Regions from separate parts of the Pantoea sp. X-Soil-YNGN-844 genome, predicted to be linked through region 1. Evidence: predicted binding sites of a transcription regulator. Region 1 holds the regulator's gene; the other holds the start of a gene.
What was found. Region 1 encodes CRP, which controls carbon source genes, mostly activating them, when cyclic AMP is high. Its sites were predicted from a motif close to ATGTGANNNNNNTCACAT; they were not measured.
Positions count from the first base shown of each region.

Region 2: the regulator CRP is predicted to act here: its motif matches at 2,259-2,276, upstream of yrbN (protein YrbN).

Region 1 covers NZ_AP036007.1:3,653,671-3,657,210, reverse strand. The annotation lists gene AC6I8C_RS17050 (YccS/YhfK family putative transporter) at 1-1,713, opposite strand, end outside; gene crp (cAMP-activated global transcriptional regulator CRP) at 1,771-2,403, opposite strand; gene AC6I8C_RS17040 (OsmC family protein) at 2,707-3,111, shown strand; gene AC6I8C_RS17035 (phosphoribulokinase) at 3,374-3,540, opposite strand, start outside.
Region 2 covers NZ_AP036007.1:509,072-512,611, forward strand. The annotation lists gene pnp (polyribonucleotide nucleotidyltransferase) at 1-1,163, shown strand, start outside; gene nlpI (lipoprotein NlpI) at 1,293-2,177, shown strand; gene yrbN (protein YrbN) at 2,283-2,339, shown strand; gene AC6I8C_RS02270 (DEAD/DEAH family ATP-dependent RNA helicase) at 2,356-3,540, shown strand, end outside.

The sequences.
Region 1 (3,540 bases):
GCGGGCGTTGAATGCCGGTTCCTGCATCGCCTGATTCAGTGAGTTAAACAGCGCATTGTGTGCCTGATTCACTTTCACGCGCTGATAAGCCAGTTTCTCTGACGACTGTTCATCGCCCAGCAAGAGCCGCAGCGCATCCTGATAGGTTTCCAGCGCGTCGTGGGCGTTCTGCCGCAATAAGCCGCTCTGCCACTGCGGCCACAGCCACAGCATCCCACCAAAGGCGATCAGACAACCCATCAGCGTATCCATCAGTCGCGGCAGCAGAAACTGCGCGCCATTCAGTGACAGCAGTTGCAGTGAGTAAACCGCCGTAACCGTAAAGCCAATCATCGACCAGCCATAGAACTGGCGGGTAAAGCGATAGCTGATAAAGGTGATCGCCAGCATGATCATCAGTACCAGTGACTCCGGCACCGCCAGCCGCAGCGTGGCAGCCGCAATCACCAGTCCTGCAAAGGTGCCCAGCGCCCGGTGCTGGATACGGACGCGGGTGGCGCTGTAGCCGTTCTGGCTGACGAACATAATGGTCATCAGGATCCAGTAGGGTTTAGGGATGTTGAAGAACAGCGCCAGCGCGCTGCCCAGCATCAGCATCACCGCAAAGCGACCTGCCGTGCGCAGCGCCGACGAGCGAAACGAGAGATAGCTGCGCAGCGCCGGTAACAGCGGCAGGCGGCGCTGGCGGTCTGCCATCAGATCGCGCTGGTAAAGCGGCTTCTGGGTGCGCAGCACGCGCGCAATGCGGTTGAAGTGATAAAGGCAGAAGTTACCCACCGGATTATCGGGATGCTGATGAGCAATTTTCTCCAGCGCGCCGAGCTGTTTATCCATCGCAAAGCGGTCGGGTAACTGGTGATAAAGGATGTTATCCGCCAGTACCCGCAGCCGGGCCGAGATGGTTTTGGCATTCCAACGGATCACCGCTTCAGCATGGCTCTGCTCCACCAGCTTTTGCACCTCTTCCGGGCGGTGCAGGCTGACCGAGATATGCTCCTGCAGATCGAGTGCCACCTGGAAAGCGCGCGTCAGCCGCTTATGGCTGTGATCGCGGCTGGCCGACAGCATGTGCATCTGCTGATAACAGGTGTTGATCAGATCGACCACTTTCTGCTGGTGAGCCAGCAGCGGCGGCAGCGCTTTTTCGGGATCGGTCAGCTGCGTCAGCAGGGTATATTTGGCGTCGCAGTAGTTGGCCAGCTCGCGGTAGATCAGGCTCAGGCTCTCACGCATCGGCTGCTCTTTCCACAGCCAGAACCAGAACCAGTTAAATACCCCATACCAGAGCGTGCCGCCGATATAGAGCAGCGGAGTGACATAGATGGGCATGCGGCCAATCAGGCTGAGTGTAAAGATCGCGGCAATAAGGGTGCCGGGCAGCAGACGGCCATGCAGCGGGCTAATCTCACCGGTGACGCCAAGCAGCAAAGGCATAGCGAAGAGGATCAGCGGCAGTGGAATCGCATGCAGAGTGAGCCACTGAATCAGAAAGCTGCCGAGGGCAAACAGGCTGCCGCCCACAATCAGACGTTTGAAGAAGCGTTTATGCGGGGTATCCAGACCGGCGATATTGCAGCAGGCGGGCACTAACGAGAACAGCAGACCTTTTTGCAGGTCGCCAGCCAGCCAGCCCAGTGCCACCGGCAGACAGAGCACCAGCGTTTGCCGCAAGGCGTAGTTAACTTCAGGATGGTAAATGATTCGACGCCACATCGGCCCAACACAAACAATAACGGCGTGATGTTGCCATCACGCCGTGGATGACAGGAATTAGCGGGTGCCGTAAACGACGATGGTTTTGCCGTGTGCGGAGATCAGGTTCTGATCTTCCAGCATCTTCAGAATACGGCCCACGGTTTCACGTGAACAACCCACAATCTGGCCAATTTCCTGACGAGTGATTTTAATTTGCATGCCGTCGGGATGCGTCATGGCATCTGGCTGCTTCGCCAGGTTAAGCAGAGTCTGTGCAATGCGTCCGGTGACGTCGAGGAAAGCGAGGTTACCCACTTTTTCAGACGTGACCTGCAGGCGACGCGCCATCTGCGAGGAGAGTCGCATCAGGATGTCGGGGTTAACCTGGATCAGCTGACGGAATTTCTTGTAAGAAATCTCCGCCACTTCGCACGCGCTTTTCGCACGTACCCAGGCGCTGCGCTCCTGACCTTCTTCGAACAGGCCAAGCTCACCAATAAAATCGCCCTGATTCAGGTAGGAAAGAATCATCTCTTTGCCTTCTTCATCTTTAATCAGAACCGCGACGGAACCTTTCACGATGTAGTAAAGCGTTTCTGCTTTTTCACCTTGGTGAATCAGCGTACTTTTGGATGGATACTTGTGAATATGGCAATGGGACAGGAACCATTCGAGTGTAGGGTCTGTTTGCGGTTTGCCGAGAACCATTCGCTATTATCCTCTGTTGTAATCGTGCCCAAAATACAGGGGGCAGTTTTCCCTGTCAGGCGGTGAAAGCTTCAAGCGTTTCCTTTTCAGGAAATTATTCGGGCCGCATCAGGCGCAGTGCGCATCATTCTTCCCGGCTTCGCCATCGGGTGACGAAAAATATTTTCAGCACTGTTTGTAGCACAGCTTTTGCCGACTGTCTTCTGTTGTCTCGCTTCAGCTACGGGCGGATTTCTCTGGATTGCTGTTTACCAGGTGAAAGCGTACTCTGGCGACAAAACAGCGTATTCCGGAGCAAAAATCATGCAGGCAAGAGTGAAATGGGTAGAAGGGCTGACATTCCTCGGAGAATCCTCATCCGGCCATCAGATACTGATGGATGGCAATTCGGGTGATAAAGCGCCCAGCCCAATGGAGATGGTGCTGATGGCGGCGGGTGGATGCAGCGCGATTGATGTGGTTTCAATTCTGCAAAAAGGCCGCAACGATGTGGCTGATTGTGAAGTAAAACTGACCTCAGAACGTCGTGAAGAGGCGCCGCGAATCTTTACGCACATCAACCTGCATTTTATCGTGAGTGGCAAAGCGCTCCAGGATAAAGCGGTCTCACGCGCGGTGGATCTTTCGGCTGAAAAATATTGCTCGGTGGCCATCATGCTGGGTAAAGGTGTGACGATGACGCATAGCTATGAAGTGGTTGAGCTGTAACAGTCGCAAGGGTTATCCCAGACCTGCTAACTTCACTGCCAGTGTCTGATGCAGGTTGCTTTAAGACTGTGCCGGCGCAGAGAACCGGGTCAGATCGGAAAGACGCAAAATCCGCCATCCATGGCATGCTCTTCCCGCGCCGTCCTGGCGCGGGACGCTTTCCTCTTCTGACCCGGTTCCCTGCGTGTTGAGCTTTCGTGTTGCTGTCAGATTTACCGTGCTTTGGCTTTGTTATAGGTTTGAAGAAACCATTTCTGAACTCTTACTCTATCCGTTTACCTTCCATCAGCCGTTTCACCAGCGGCCCCATGATCAGCTCCATGGCCAGACCCATTTTGCCGCCAGGCACCACCAGCGTATTGATGTGCGAGATAAACGAGCCCTGCAGCATCGCCAGCAGGTAGGGGAGGTCGATATCTTCCAGTGCCT
Region 2 (3,540 bases), 3.1 Mb from region 1:
GCGGTCTGGACGTGCGTACTGGCGTATTGCCACGTACTCACGGTTCATCACTGTTTACCCGTGGTGAGACGCAGGCACTGGTTACGGCAACGCTGGGTACTACCCGTGATGCGCAGAACCTGGATGAGCTGATGGGCGAACGTACCGACAGCTTCCTGTTCCATTACAACTTCCCTCCATACTCTGTCGGTGAAACCGGCATGGTCGGTTCGCCGAAGCGTCGTGAAATTGGTCACGGTCGTCTGGCGAAGCGCGGTGTGTTAGCGGTAATGCCTAAAGCGGAAGATTTCCCTTACACCGTGCGTGTGGTGTCTGAAATCACTGAATCTAACGGCTCTTCTTCGATGGCCTCTGTCTGCGGTGCCTCACTGGCGCTGATGGATGCAGGTGTGCCAATTAAAGCCGCCGTTGCCGGTATCGCAATGGGTCTGGTAAAAGAAGATGAGAAGTTTGTAGTTCTGTCAGACATCCTGGGCGACGAAGATCACCTGGGCGACATGGACTTCAAAGTAGCCGGTAGCCGTGAAGGTATCACCGCGCTGCAGATGGACATCAAAATCGAAGGCATCACGCGTGAAATCATGCAGGAAGCCCTGAACCAGGCCAAGGGTGCGCGTCTGCACATTCTGGGCGTGATGGAACAGGCTATCAGCACACCGCGTACTGAGATTTCTGAATTCGCTCCACGCATCTACACCATCAAAATCAGCTCTGACAAGATCAAAGATGTGATCGGTAAAGGCGGCTCAGTGATTCGTGCACTGACCGAAGAGACCGGCACGACGATTGAAATCGAAGATGACGGCACCGTGAAAATCGCTGCGACCGATGGTCTGAAAGCGAAAGAAGCGATTCGTCGTATCGAAGAGATCACTGCAGAAATCGAAGTGGGCCGCATTTACAGTGGTAAAGTGACCCGTATCGTTGACTTCGGTGCCTTCGTTGCTATCGGCGGCGGTAAAGAAGGTCTGGTTCACATTTCACAAATCGCTGATAAGCGCGTTGAAAAAGTGACTGACTATCTGCAGATGGGTCAGGAAGTGCCGGTTAAGGTGATGGAAGTTGATCGCCAGGGTCGCGTACGCCTGAGCATCAAAGAAGCGACAGAAACTAAGCCGCAGACTGAAGAAGCTGCAGCGGTGACCACGCCTGACGCTGAATAAGTCGTTGCTGATTTGCCCCTCTTTGCCTGGCAGAGAGGGGCGTTTGTATCATCGCGAGGGCGGGAATCCTTGTGCACAGCAGGCGGATGACAGGATGGTTATCCCAATGTTTGTATTCGGGAGTGGGAAATGAAGCCTTTTCTGCGCTGGTGTTTTGTTGCGACAGCTTTGACGCTGGCAGGATGCAGCAACTCCAATTGGCGTAAGAACGAAGTTCTTGCAGTGCCTTTACAGCCCACACTGCAGCAGGAAGTGATACTGGCGCGCATGGAACAAATTCTTGCCAGTCGCGCTCTCACCGATGATGAACGCGCACAGCTGTTATATGAGCGCGGAGTGTTGTATGATAGTTTAGGTCTGCGGGCATTAGCGCGGAACGATTTTTCGCAAGCGCTGTCTATAAGACCAGATATGCCCGAAGTGTTTAACTACTTAGGCATATATTTAACGCAGGCGGGCAACTTTGATGCCGCCTATGAAGCGTTTGATTCTGTACTTGAGCTTGATCCAACTTACAACTATGCGCATTTAAACCGTGGTATCGCCCTCTATTACGGCGGTCGATACAAGTTAGCGCAAGATGATCTGCTGGCGTTTTATCAAGACGATCCTAACGATCCTTTCCGCAGTCTGTGGCTCTATCTCGTTGAACGTGAGATGGATGTCGACAAGGCAAAAGTCGCGCTTCAACAGCGTCACGACAAAGCGGTCAGAGACCAATGGGGATGGAATATTGTCGAGTTCTACCTTGGAGATATCAACGAGAAAACGTTGATGGAAAGTCTCAAGGCGGACGCAACGGATAACACCTCGCTCGCTGAACATCTCAGTGAAACCAACTTCTATTTAGGTAAGTACTACCTAAGTCTGGGGGAGAAGGACGACGCGAAAGCGTTGTTCAAACTGGCGGTGGCCAACAACGTTAACAACTTTGTTGAACACCGATACGCATTGTTGGAACTGGCGCAACTCGGCCAGGCACAAGACGATTTATCAGAATCTGACCAGCAATAGCTGACGAACTTAATATGCCTGTAAAACCTGTTAAGTCATCATCTTAAGGGATGAAGGCTTTTCTGTTCGTCAAAACTTCTAATTTGAGCCGGTTCACACTTTTTGATGAAAATGACTGAAAGTTTTCACGACGAGTTATGTAGACTGGCCGCCGCAATCTAAGAGGCACGTGTACTACATGACTGATATTCAAACCACTTTTGCTGACCTTGGCCTGAACGCCGACATCCTTGAATCACTGAATGGCATGGGCTACGTAAAGCCATCCCCAATCCAGGCTGAGTGTATTCCTCACCTGCTGGCGGGCCGTGACGTGTTAGGCATGGCGCAGACCGGGAGTGGTAAAACTGCGGCGTTCTCTCTGCCGCTGTTAAACAACATCGACCCGACTGTTAAAGCACCACAGATTCTGGTGCTGGCACCGACCCGCGAACTGGCGGTACAGGTTGCTGAAGCAATCACTGAATTCTCTAAGCACATGCGTGGCCTGAACGTGGTTGCCCTTTACGGCGGCCAGCGTTATGACGTGCAGCTGCGCGCTCTGCGTCAGGGACCACAGGTTGTTGTGGGTACCCCTGGTCGTCTGCTTGACCACCTGAAACGCGGCACGTTAGAACTCTCTAACCTGCGCGGCCTGGTGCTGGATGAAGCTGATGAAATGCTGCGTATGGGCTTCATCGAAGACGTTGAAACCATCATGGCTCAGATTCCAGCCGGTCATCAGACTGCGCTGTTCTCTGCAACCATGCCGGAAGCGATTCGTCGCATCACCAAACGCTTCATGAAAGATCCACAGGAAGTGCGTATTCAGTCAAGCATGACAACGCGTCCTGACATCAGCCAGAGTTACTGGACCGCTTACGGTCGTAAAACAGACGCACTGGTTCGCTTCCTGGAAGCAGAAGACTTTGATGCTGCCATCATCTTCGTGCGTACTAAAAACGCAACGCTGGAAGTGGCAGAAGCGCTGGAGCGTAGTGGCTATAACAGCGCCGCGCTGAACGGTGATATGAACCAGGCACTGCGTGAGCAGACGCTGGAGCGCCTGAAAGATGGTCGTCTGGACATCCTGATTGCAACCGACGTTGCGGCCCGTGGCCTGGACGTTGAGCGTATCAGCCTGGTTGTAAACTACGACATCCCGATGGATGCAGAATCATACGTTCACCGTATCGGCCGTACCGGTCGTGCCGGTCGTGCTGGCCGTGCGCTGCTGTTCGTTGAGAACCGCGAGCGTCGTCTGCTGCGCAACATCGAACGTACCATGAAGCTGACTATTCCTGAAGTCGAGCTGCCTAACGCAGAACTGCTGGGTGAGCGTCGTCTGGCTAAGTTTGCCGCTAAAGTTCAGCAGCAGCTGGAA